4 regions of the Bacillus sp. CZDM1 genome follow, and region 2 is predicted to be linked to each of the others. Evidence: riboswitches for the same ligand, from Rfam matches in the RefSeq annotation. Region 2 holds a riboswitch; each other region holds the start of a gene.

Region 1 (3,111 bases), on a different contig from region 2:
GCTGAACCACTATACCCTTTTTTAGAACTGACTTGCCATGTTTGGCAAAGCCAATACCGATAATCGAAGATGTCGTGATTTGTGTCAGTGGCACAGGTATGCCGAAGACAGAGGCTGCCGTAACGATCGCTGCTCCTGTCCCAGAAATGACACAACCCTCTTCCAGCCGAAGCGTGGTAATTTTCTTTCCATTCGTTTCGAGAACACGATGGCCTAACAGAATCGCACCAGCTGCAACAAAAAGCCCGCCCCAGAAAATACCGTCACTTGTAGACATGATGGCAGCACCGACTAGCGGTCCTACAGCATTAGCGACATTGTTCATTCCCGCCGAAAAGGCTTCAAATAATCCCATACAAACGACAAGAACTGAAAGATACGGAACGGCTTTTGGCGCTTCCATCCAGCGTTTTAGCATCCTGTTTTTTAATAGCTTAGTAGAAAAGATGGCGATTATAAATGCTGCAACAGGCGTTAGCAGCCAAAAGACCATAATCCATGCCAAACTGCCGACAAATACTGATTGATAGACAATTCCGGCCCCAACGACGGATCCTACTGCTACCTCACTTGTTGAAAGTGGAATCCCGAAAATATTTGCTAAAAATAACGCTAGCGCAGCAGATGCTAAAACAATAAGAGCAATGGGTACGGTAAAGGTACTACTCGGAACAATCCCGCTTCCAATCGTTTTCACCACTTCCCCGCCGCCAAGCCAGGCACCAAGAAAAACGGTAATACCGCATAAAAACAATGCCAGCCTTTTATTAACTACACCTGCTCCGTAGGAAATCCCCATCGAAGCTGCTGCACCACTAGCACCAATATTGAATGCAAAAAATAATCCTATGATAACCGCAATAATTGTGAGCAAACTATAAGCCCCCTTTTAGGATGTGTGCAAGCCACACTCCGTCTTGCCGCTTCCCGTCCAGCGTCCTGCACGTGAATCACCGTCTGCCGAAACAGGCTGTGTACAAGGAAAACAGCCGATACTAGGGTAATTTTGATCGTGCAAGGTATTGTAAGGGAGATCTTTTTCCTTGATATAGGACCAAACTTCATCCCAAGTCCAGTAAATCAGCGGACAGATTTTAATGTTTTGAAACTTTTCATCTTTATTTAGGAATTCTGTGTTTGCTCTTGTCGGTGATTGTTCTCTGCGAAGTCCTGAAATCCACGCTTGTTTTGCCGTTAGTGTCTCCCTTAATGGAATCACTTTACGTATATTACAGCATTGGTTAGGCTCCCTCTTCCATAGCGCTGATCCATATTGTTCACGTTGTTCATCTAAGGTTAGCTTTGGAAGTTTCCGCTCAATTTTCAATGAAGGAAACCGTTGTTCCATTTTATTAATAACCTCATAGGTTTCCGGAAAGTGTAATCCTGTATCCAAGAAAACGATATGCGCATCTGGCTTCACCTGCTGGATGAGGTCGATTAATACGATCGCCTCTGCACCAAAGCTGGATGCATAGACAATTTGTTCTTCTGGATATGAGCTGTAAGCCCACTCCAGTACCGATTTTGCTCCCTTCGTTTTATTCTCGGTTGGGAAAGAACCTGATATTTGACTCCAATTTTCATACGTAACTGGTGTAGTCATGTCTATAAACCTCCTTTGTCCATCAAAAAGCCTTCCCAAAAAGGAAAGGCATCTCACGTTTGTTTAACGCCTTATCTTCCAAAATGAAGTTCATTTTGCTGGAATTAGCACCTTACACAGCAGGTTGCCGGGCTTCATCGGACCAGTCCCTCAGCCTCTCTTGATAAGTATTTGGTAATTGTTGAAATTAATCCTACCATACCAATAGGATTTGTGTAAATAAAAAAATATAAAATTTAGAAAAATTATTTTTCACACTTTTACTACATCAAAAAACAAAAAAAACGTCCTGGACTCATGTACCCCCAGAACGGTTTATTTGCTACTACTTTAAGCCATGGTTGCATAGCTTTCTTTATTCACTTTTGCTCCTATTAAATTTATTTTTTCACGGAAGGTGACGACTTCTCCAACAACGATCATGGCAGGATTTTCAATTTCTTCTTTTTCAACTATGTCTACAATAGAACTCAACGTTCCTGTTACGGTACGCTGTGCACTTGTTGTCCCTTGCTGTATGATCGCAACAGGGGTCTCCGCTTTTTTACCATGCTTCATTAATTCCTCGCAAATATATGGGAGATTTGTCATTCCCATGTAGATTGCCAGAGTATCTACAGCTGTTGCTAGACCCTTCCAATTTATGTCGTCAGGTTTCCCCTTTGGCTTGTGACCCGTTACAATAGCAAAAGAGCTTCCTAATTCACGATGAGTGATCGGAATTCCAGCATAAGCAGGAGCGGCTACTCCTGCTGTTATCCCGGGAACTACTTCGACTGGCAGACACTGTTCAACCAAAGCTTCTACTTCCTCAGCTCCGCGTCCAAATACGAAAGGATCTCCACCTTTTAATCGAACAACATTTTTCCCCTGTTTTGTGTATTTGACTAGAAGATGATTAATGGTTTCTTGCTGAAGTGTATGGTAATTCGGTTTTTTCCCACAATAAATGAGATGGCAATCTCGTTTTGCTTCCACTAAAAGCTCTGGATTAACCAGCCGGTCATAAAGAATCACGTCTGCTTTCTGAATACATCGTAACGCCTTAACTGTTATTAAATCAGGGTCACCAGGACCTGCTCCAACGATATATGCCTTTCCCATAATCATCCCTCCTTCTTATCGCTGTGTACTCGGTATCACCGCCTTTGTTTGTGGCAGTTCTAGAATATTTTGCGATTCTGTCTTTTTATGAGTGTAATAGAGCGCCATTCCTGTAAAAAGAACACCGCTGACTAAATTGCCAATTAATACGGGGATTTGATTCCATACCCACCAATCTGTAATTGTGACATCCGCACCCAGTATCATGCCAGCTGGAATGACAAACATATTCACCACTGCGTGCTCAAAGCCCTGGGCAAAAAAGATTAAGATTGGAAGCCACATTGCTGCAATTTTCCCCATGACAGACTTCGTGGTCATAGCCATTACCGCACCAAGAGTAACCATCCAATTACAGAGCATCGCTTTTACAAATACGACCAGTAAGCCTTCAGAACCAA
Region 2 (3,111 bases):
TGTGGCAAGGAATGAAGGCGGGTGTATCTTATTTAAAATTACAGCCGATGTTGATGACCATTATCTGGATAGCCTTATTAGTTAATTTCCTTTTCAGCGCCTACCAGGTTGGATATTCCTTCATTCTTATTGAAAAATTAAAAATGCTTTCCCAGCATTTTGGTTTTACAGAAGGCGCCTTTGCCGTTGGCATGCTGCTGTTATCGATTTATCTCTCCATCCGGAAAGAGATAAGATTTCCGTTGCTGGTTTCAAAAAGGGGTATTCTTATCATGGGGGGCATCATGGGAAGTGCCACTTTCCCTTTACTCTTCACCATGTCTTACAACATCATGTTTGGCTACTACATTCTTCTTCAATTTGTTTTAGGCGTGTGCATTGTTTTCGTCAATACACCAACACAAGTAATGATGCAAAAACAAATTGCAGATGAATTTAAGGGACGTGTATTTTCCCTTATTGAAACAGTTGCCATGGCCTTATCACCATTAGGAATGGTGCTATATGGGTTTTTGTATGATATCTTCCCTGCACAATGGGTTCTGCTCCTGTCTTCTGGATTATGTGTGAGTGTAGTCCTTACTCTTTTAAGACCGACCGTCATAAGAAAGGTTCATCCGGAGATTGCAGTGAAAAATACAGTGAAGGAAAGTGCGGAAGCATTTTAATAAAGTGTAAATGTTCAATGTCAAAGGTACTGCTCCTTCCGTCCATAGGCGAGGATTATATTACCAAAAAGATAGTTACATGGGACTGATTTATTATTCTGGTAAATAAATAACTCCTTATTTGAATACGAATGTATTAACCCTAGAAAGGAGTGAGAATACCATGAGTGTGTTGGATCGCAGTCCTTTTTTATACTTCTTATGTATCCTGGCTGGTTTCGCTTTACTAAGAGTACCGCTAACAGGATTTTTTGCACCGCTTAGTCCATTAGTTATCCTTATCGGTGTCCTGGCTATCCTTTTATTCTCTCTTGTACTAATCATCCATGGGGTCCTTCATTTGGCTGGTAAAAGAAGGTAATTCTAAAAATAAGCAACATGAAAGAGAGCGAATTCATACGCTCTCTTTTCTCTTTATTTGAAGTCTGCGATAAAAAAAATATTATTTTTTCAAAATGCCTATCTATAGCATTTGAAAGCGTTTGTAAGATAACTGATTAAATATTATTTTAAAAATAGTATTTGACTTTTGAATTTTCCTACAGTAAATTAATTAACAAGTTCAAAAAATGAATAAAGTAAAAATACTTCTTATCAAGAGAGGTTGAGGGACTGGCCCTATGACACCTCGGCAGCGGAATTCTGATTCTGTGCCAAATCCAGCAAGTACGACTTGATAGATAAGAAGAGGACCTATGATTTTTTCAATTCGCCCTCTTCTTTTTCAAGAAGAGGTTTTTTATTTTTAACTGAATAATATTTCTTATCCAGAGAGGTTGAGGGACTGGCCCTATGACACCTCGGCAGCGGAACCAAATTGGTGACTGTGCCAAATCCAGCAGGCGGAAAATGCTTGAGAGATAAGAAGAGCTTCCTATGCATTGCATTGGCCAATCCTCTTCTTGTTTCTAGAAGAGGATTTTTTATTTATTTGATAAAGGAGCGATACACCATGATCGAATTTCAGAATCTTAAGAAGGTTTATGAGAGTGGCGGGCAGCAGGTTGCCGCGTTGAACGGAATTGATTTGAAGATTAATAAGGGAGAGATATTTGGAGTGATTGGCTTTAGTGGTGCTGGGAAAAGCTCACTTATCCGCTGTGTGAACTTACTAGAGCGTCCGACCTCTGGCAGTGTGATTGTTGATGGTCATAACCTCACTTCTATGTCTGTCAAAGAGGTCCGAGAGATTAAGAAAAATATTGGGATGGTTTTTCAGCACTTTAATCTATTAAACTCAAAAACAGTATTTGCAAACGTGGCAATGCCTCTGACACTTGCCAAAGTTCCTAAGGATGCGATTAAGAAGCGCGTTATGGAATTACTAGAATTTGTCGGGTTAGCAGACAAGGCGGACTATTATCCTGATCAGCTTTCCGGGGGACAAAAACAGCGTGTCGGAATCGCCAGAGCATTGGCAACACAGCCTTCCATTCTACTTTGCGATGAGGCAACATCTGCTCTCGATCCACAGACAACCAGCTCGATTTTGCAGCTGTTGAAAAAAATCAATAACGAATACAACATTACGATTCTAATTATCACCCACGAGATGGCGGTAATTAGAGAGATATGTGACCGGGTGGCCGTTATCGAAGCAGGGAAAATTATTGAAGAAGGCACAGTGTTTGATGTCTTTTCAGCACCCAAAACACAGACTGCCAAAAATTTTGTCAGCACAGTCATGAATGACCAGCTGCCTGATTCTATTAAAGAAATCATTCAAAAGCATGATGGAATGCAGCGGATTTTCCGAATTAATTTTGTCGGCAGCACCGCGGGTCAGCCATTATTGTCACAACTAGCCAAACAGTTTGATATTCATATCAATGTCTTGTTCGGCAATATTACCGAGCTTCAAGGAACTCCTTTTGGAAACCTCATTGTTGAGTTCCAGGGGTCTGATAAAGAAGTCATCCGAGCGTTAACCTATATCAACCAGAAGAAAATCAGCATAAAGGAAGTGACCGCACATGCTAGTTAATTCAGAGCAAATCATAGAAGCCTTAATTGAAACCATTCAAATGGTCGCTTTCTCTCTCTTGTTCTCAACCATCCTTGGTCTGCCGCTGGGAATCTTGTTAGTCGTAACTAGGAAAGGCCATCTGCTTCAGAATTTACCGTTCTTTACCGTCTTGAATGGGATCATTAACATTTTTCGTTCCGTCCCGTTCATTATTTTATTAGTGGCGATGATTCCCGTTACAAGATTAATAGTCGGTACATCGATTGGAACGGCGGCGGCAGTTGTTCCTCTGGTATTCTATTGCGGTCCCTATATTGCCAGATTAATAGAAAATTCATTGCTAGAAGTGGATCCAGGTGTCATTGAAGCAGCAGAGGCAATGGGTGCAACCCCTGGGCAAATTATTTTTAAATTTCTTATTCCAGAAGCACTAAGTTCACTTGTTTTAGCCTTAACGATAGCCACTATCGGATTAGT
Region 3 (3,111 bases), on a different contig from region 2:
ACTCAGAGAAAAACTTTACTGGTATAAAACGATGAAAATATAAAAAACCGCAATAACCTGCCCCGCCAGTTAACATCGCCGGGATAAAGTCTACCCATTCCCCCATAAACATAATCATAAAACAGCCGCTGGCTATCGAGGCAGCAGCTACCTGAAACATAAAGGGGAAGGTTACATCTAATGCATCCAACTCTTTTAAATGAATAAGTGCATCATCTAATTTGATTTCGCCACTCGTTATCCTTCGAGAAATGCTATTCACCATTGCAACCTTTTTTAAATCAGTAGAACGTGTTGAAATACGGATTAACTTAGTTTTCGTTGGCTCCGCACCTTCAGCTGAAAAGATGATTCCAGTAGGCGTTACATAGCTATGAGAATTTTCAATCCCAAACGCTGCTGCAATCCGCATCATCGTATCTTCTACCCGATAGGTTTCACCACCGGATTGGAGCATGATCTTTCCAGCAAGCAAACAAATCTCGATTATTTCGTATGTATGTGTTTTCTCGTTTTCCATAAAAAATTTCACCACAACTATTCTTTCTTCCTATGATTTCCTAAGTTTAATCAAAAGAATAATCTTTATCAATAAAAAAACGCCTTTTCAATCGAAAAGACGTAAGATATCATTTATTATTTCTTATAATGTTCTTTCAACGTGTTCATCCAGTCTTCTTCAAATGCGGTAGATTGGCCCCATCCTGGAATAATATCAGCAAGATTCACCATGTTGACAGGTTCTTTTGATTTTTGAAGGTCTTCTTGTGAGATCAATGATGCTTCGAGATTAAAGGTTTGAGGCGTCTCTTCACCTGCTAGTTTCTTCGCTAATATTCGCATATTAACTGCTCCGATGAGTTTTGGATCAACGGCAGCTGTATACTTCCAAGCACTGCCTTCTCTTTGAATTTCCTGCAAGTCAGCATTAGAAACATCAATCCCATAAAGTTTAACTTCTTCTCTTCCCGCTTCCTTTAATGCACGTGCTGCCCCAATCGCAAACGCATCCCAAGTAGCAAAAATTGCATCCAATTCCCCTTTAGGGTATTTATTCAACATAGCAGCAACTGCATTCTGTGTTTGTACACTTGTATCGGCAGAAGCAACACCAAAACGCTCAACTTCATTGATTCCTGGGTTCTTTTCCAAGACATCCTGATAAACCTTATTTCTTCGAACCATTGGCGGAAATCCATCTACCCAAAGATAGGCAATATTCGCTTCTCCACCTGTTTTTTTGACTAATTGTTCAAGTGCTAATGTCGCCAATGCCTCATCATCCTGTGATGTAAGAGTAACACCATCAACAGTTGTTAGGTTTGGATTCGAGTCAAAGGCAACAATGCTCTTTCCAGCATCAACAATTTTTTTCACATCATTTAAAGTCGCATCATCATCACCATGGGATATGATATATCCATCATAATCTTGGCTTAACGCTTGGTTAATTGCGTCATGAAATTTAGCTGTATCTCCATTTGCGGTAAAAACATCCACTGTGAATCCTATCGCTTCGCCCTCTTGTTTCGCACCAGCTAAGAATTGGGCAGTATGATCGTCCCCGCCAATTTTTCGGATTACCTTAATTTTTGGCTGTTCCCCTTTTGCAAAACGTTCTGGAACTCCTTCAATTGGTGTATTTCCACTCGTTTGCTTTGATTCTCCTCCAGCACCACAGCCTGTCAGTAAAAGTGTTGCTGCAATCGCTGATACAAATGTGCTCTTTAAAAAATTCTTCCTCATGTTGAAATCTCCCCTTTTTAATTATGTACTTCCGTCCCTGCCAACGTTGCTCCTAGGAGAGTAATAACAAAAAACCTCTCCAAGAAAAGAGAGGTTTCATCACAAAAAGAAGGATTACTCCTCTCTTATCTTTCAAAACAATTACTTGTTTTGCAGGATTTAGCACCAATTCCAAACGGAACGGTTGCTGGGCGTCATCGGGCCAGTCCCTCTGCCACTCTTGATAAGAGAACGTATTATTTTACTTGATTAAAGTATTAAACTAAATTTAATCTCCTATTAACAATTTGTCAATAGTGTTTTCTAAATATTTTAAATTTATCCTCTACTTTCACTACATGCACATAATATCGAATCTAATGCCAGAAGCTAATTGCTAGGTATATAACTTTCATTTTTTTGAAAGTTCGGTATTATTGTATTTAGGAAAACGAAATATCTTGCCGAGAGAGGTGAACTAGCATGACTAAGCTGGAGATGGCAAAACGAAATATCTTAATCATGTGGTTTGCCAACTTCTTTGTTGCTGGAAGTATGACGATGGTTCTACCGTTTATTTCGTTATACATAGAGACATTTGGAAACTTTTCAGCGAAATATGTTCAGCATTGGTCAGGAATAACCTTTGCCGTAACATTTGTATCTGCTTTTATCTTCTCACCGATTTGGGGGAAAATTGGGGATCGTTTTGGAAGGAAAAAAATCCTTATTATTTGTGGAATTGGAATGGGATGCTCGATTTTCCTTATGGGCTATGTCCAATCCGTTTGGCAGCTTTTCCTCCTAAGGTTTTTGACGGGATTTTTCACAGGATTTATTCCAATGTCACAAGCATTTATTTCTACACAAACACCGAAGGAAATAGCTGGTCGTGTACTTGGAACATTACAAACAGGCAGTATCACAGGTTCGCTCCTTGGTCCGATGCTTGGCGGGGTTTTAGCGGATTCACTAGGTTACTCCTTGACCTTTAAATGGACTTCCATTGCGATTATTGTTTCCGGCTTACTAGTTTTTGCCACTAAGGAGTATGTGATTGAAACGAAAAAAGGAACAAAATCACATTATTCCAGTAAAGAAGTTTTAGCACATATTGTTAGGAATCCCGTATTGTTAACGGTTTTACTTATCTCAGCACTCGTACAAATTGCCCACTTTAGCATACAGCCGATTCTATCATTATTTGTCAGTGAACTGCATGGTCACGCAAATATCGCTTTTTATTCTGGAATCGCCTTCTCGGCAGCTGGATTAGGAAATCTGCTGATGTCAAGAAATTGGGGGAAGATTGCGGATAAGCACGGTTATATAAAAATTCTAGTCATCCTGCTTTTTGTCTCAGGAATCATTTACCTTCCTGGCGCT
Region 4 (3,111 bases), on a different contig from region 2:
TCATACTAATTTCCTGACGTGCTTTTCTGAGCTGGCTGCCTCTAATTTTTGATATAACCCGACCAGCAACCGTAACAGAACCCGCTGTTGGAAGCTCTAGTCCATTAAGCATTCGTATTAAGGTACTTTTACCAGCACCGCTATATCCGATTACACCAAAAATTTCTCCTTCTTTTATCTCTAAGTTCACATCATCGACTGCTTTAAGCTGTCCCTGTTTAGAAGGGAACACTTTTTGGACATCTTTTATAGAAATCATTCCATCACCTACTTTTATCCAATTAAAAATGAATTGCAAAAACTTCAACCAGATTGTACTTCTTAAATATAGGGTTTGATTGTTTTCGTAAAAACATTCTTATAGTAGAAAAATAAAAAACCTTTCTGCATTGGGCAGAAAGGCATCATAAATAAAAACCTTTCTCCCATCTTCCAAAGCAATCGCTTTGTGTGAATTGGCACCATTTCAATATAAATATTGACGGTTGCCGGGCTTCATCGGGCACATCCCTCCACCTCTCTTGATAAGAGCTATAGCATTCTATATTTAATTATTACGTTCACGAATTTAAGCAATCATTTTGGTACGAAAGTAATCTTATCACGGATAAAAAGTAGTGTCAAACAAATTTTCTTCATATTTTGAATAAACATTAATCTTACTTTATGCTTTTGCTTTGATGGAAGAAACACCTGTGGCAGCCTCAATCGCTGATTCTAGATCTTCGATCAGGTCCTCCACATTTTCGATGCCAATGGAAAGTCGAATTAAATCCTCCGAAACACCCGCTGACTTTAGTCCTTCTGCATCTAGCTGCTGGTGAGTGGTGCTGGCAGGATGGATAATTAAGCTTTTTGCATCGCCAACATTCGCTACATGGGCAAAAAGTGTAATACAATCAATTAATTTTGCTCCTGCATCTCTTCCACCTTTTATACCAAAAACAATCATAGATCCTGCACCCTTAGGTAAATACTTACTTGCCAATTCATAATCAGGATGTGAAGTGTGACCAGGGTAAGATACCCACTCTACTGCAGGATGCTTTACTAAATAATTCACTACTTCCTTGGTATTAGCAACATGTTCCTTCATTCTGACATGCAGGGTTTCAAGACCGAGCGTGAATTGAAACGCGTTTTGTGGACTTAATGCAGGTCCTAAATCACGTAATAACTGAACACGTGCTTTAATAATATAGGCAACAGCACCTAATGCTTCTGCATATACAAGATCATGATAACTCGGGTCAGGAGTAGTAAAACCAGGGAATTTTGGTGAATTCCAATCAAACTTTCCTCCATCTACAATAACTCCGCCTGTTGAAGTGCCATTCCCTAAAAGCCATTTCGTCGCTGAATGAATTACAACATCTGCGCCATATTCTATCGGTCTGCATAGGTATGGTGTAGCAAAGGTATTATCAATAATTAATGGAACTCCTGCTTCATGAGCAATTTCTGCTACTTTTTCAATATCAAGAATTCTTAAAGATGGATTACCAATCGTTTCAGCAAATACAGCTTTTGTTTTATCATTGATTGCTGCGCGGAAGTTTTCCGGATTTTCCGGGTCAACAAACTTAACCTTGATTCCATATTTAGGAAGTGTAACAGCAAATAAATTGTATGTTCCACCATATAAATTGGATGCAGAAACGATTTCATCACCCGCTTCAGCAATATTTAGGATGGCCAAGGTAATCGCAGCCATTCCGCTCGCAACCGCTAGCGCCCCTACTCCACCTTCCAACAGAGCAACTCTTTCTTCGAAAACAGTTGTTGTCGGATTATGGATTCGAGTATATATGTATCCAGTTTCTTTCAATGCAAAAAGATTTGCTGCATGTTCCGTATTTTTAAATTGGTAGGCATTATTTTGGTAAATCGGTACGGCCCGTGCTCCTGTTACTGGGTCTGGTGCCAATCCGCCGTGAACACTCAAAGTTTCAAAACGATAATTTTTTTGATTTTCCCCCATACTAACACTCCTCCATTTTTTTTAATACTGAAACTTAAAACCCCCTCTTTAAGAAGAGGGGGTCTCTCTCCTTATCTGCCAGAGTAGTAACTCTGCTGGAATTAGCACCGTGTTGTCAAACCGGTTGCCGGGCATCGCAGGGCCAGTCCCTCCGCCTCTCTGGATAAGAATTTATTGAATTGTAAGATTAATTGAATATTTTAAAAGAATAATACACTAAATCATGGAAATCTTCAATACCTTTAGGAATAATTCCAATAAAAAAACAGATAACAAGTACCTGTTTTAGTTAAAATGATGTTTTATTTTTTCATATAAATACGGAACGGATTGAAAAGCATAGATTGTATCTGCTATCTCCCCATTTTTTATAAAAATAAGGCAGGGAACACTTTCAATTTCAAACTGTTTCGCAAGATCTGAGTGATAATTCAAATTGACTTTTCCGATTTGTACATCAATCATTTTCTCAATAATTTGGAGCATTCTTGATGCTACCTGACAAGTACCACATAAAGGGGTATAGAAGTAAATGAGTCCAGATGAATGATTTTTTAAAAATGTTGATACTTCATCAAGGTTCCAATCGTTCATTATTTTAACCCATCTCTAAAAATTCAGAATGAACATCGATATTAGCGCCTAAAAGAACGGTAGCTAGATGGTACACTGGAGCAGTTGCTACTTCGCGGTACATTCTGTCTATATAGATATGTTCGGCTTGAGGGAACTCCCTTTTCAATTGTTTGCGCAGCTTTTCACCAGCATCATCAGCATCAACAAGGATATAGACCTCTTTATCTTCAAGAGAATCAATTAATTCATCCAATTTTGACATACTAATGGTACCATTTGTACAAACAATGTCCATCGGTTCTTTCAGGATACTTTTTACCTTTTTCTTATCTGATTTTCCTTCAACAATCAGAACTTTATCACCATACGTATCACTCATCATTCATCACCTATACGAAAGAAAGTTATTTGTTGATGTTAACATATTCAATAAATTTAATAACGTGTCTATATGTTAACTATACCACGATTGACCTTTTGATAATAGGTGTTTGCTTGTAAGTACTTATACTAGCACCATCCACCATCATCACAATCTGTATATTTTGCATCTG

The links. Region 2 has a riboswitch for S-adenosylmethionine ahead of ACY3XC_RS17040 (methionine ABC transporter ATP-binding protein). Riboswitches for the same ligand answer to the same signal wherever they lie in the genome.
Region 1: it holds a riboswitch for S-adenosylmethionine, as region 2 does, so the genes downstream of both, ACY3XC_RS11260 (phosphoadenylyl-sulfate reductase) here and ACY3XC_RS17040 (methionine ABC transporter ATP-binding protein) in region 2, are expected to answer to the same signal.
Region 3: it holds a riboswitch for S-adenosylmethionine, as region 2 does, so the genes downstream of both, ACY3XC_RS19865 (sugar ABC transporter substrate-binding protein) here and ACY3XC_RS17040 (methionine ABC transporter ATP-binding protein) in region 2, are expected to answer to the same signal.
Region 4: it holds a riboswitch for S-adenosylmethionine, as region 2 does, so the genes downstream of both, ACY3XC_RS13770 (O-acetylhomoserine aminocarboxypropyltransferase/cysteine synthase family protein) here and ACY3XC_RS17040 (methionine ABC transporter ATP-binding protein) in region 2, are expected to answer to the same signal.

What each region holds. Positions count from the first base shown of each region.
Region 1 covers NZ_JBUESO010000004.1:212,447-215,557, forward strand. The annotation lists gene ACY3XC_RS11255 (anion permease) at 1-874, opposite strand, end outside; gene ACY3XC_RS11260 (phosphoadenylyl-sulfate reductase) at 890-1,606, opposite strand; SAM riboswitch class I at 1,675-1,776, opposite strand; gene cobA (uroporphyrinogen-III C-methyltransferase) at 1,937-2,710, opposite strand; gene ACY3XC_RS11270 (formate/nitrite transporter family protein) at 2,726-3,111, opposite strand, start outside.
Region 2 covers NZ_JBUESO010000007.1:78,379-81,489, forward strand. The annotation lists gene ACY3XC_RS17030 (MFS transporter) at 1-668, shown strand, start outside; gene ACY3XC_RS17035 (hypothetical protein) at 832-1,029, shown strand; SAM riboswitch class I at 1,257-1,355, shown strand; SAM riboswitch class I at 1,429-1,535, shown strand; gene ACY3XC_RS17040 (methionine ABC transporter ATP-binding protein) at 1,621-2,652, shown strand; gene ACY3XC_RS17045 (methionine ABC transporter permease) at 2,642-3,111, shown strand, end outside.
Region 3 covers NZ_JBUESO010000009.1:68,765-71,875, reverse strand. The annotation lists gene ACY3XC_RS19870 (threonine/serine exporter family protein) at 1-520, opposite strand, end outside; gene ACY3XC_RS19865 (sugar ABC transporter substrate-binding protein) at 637-1,746, opposite strand; SAM riboswitch class I at 1,869-1,976, opposite strand; gene ACY3XC_RS19860 (MFS transporter) at 2,209-3,111, shown strand, end outside.
Region 4 covers NZ_JBUESO010000005.1:227,455-230,565, reverse strand. The annotation lists gene ACY3XC_RS13775 (methionine ABC transporter ATP-binding protein) at 1-259, opposite strand, end outside; SAM riboswitch class I at 423-531, opposite strand; gene ACY3XC_RS13770 (O-acetylhomoserine aminocarboxypropyltransferase/cysteine synthase family protein) at 665-1,981, opposite strand; SAM riboswitch class I at 2,050-2,151, opposite strand; gene ACY3XC_RS13765 (thioredoxin family protein) at 2,267-2,575, opposite strand; gene ACY3XC_RS13760 (toprim domain-containing protein) at 2,580-2,936, opposite strand; gene ACY3XC_RS13755 (YusG family protein) at 3,068-3,111, opposite strand, start outside.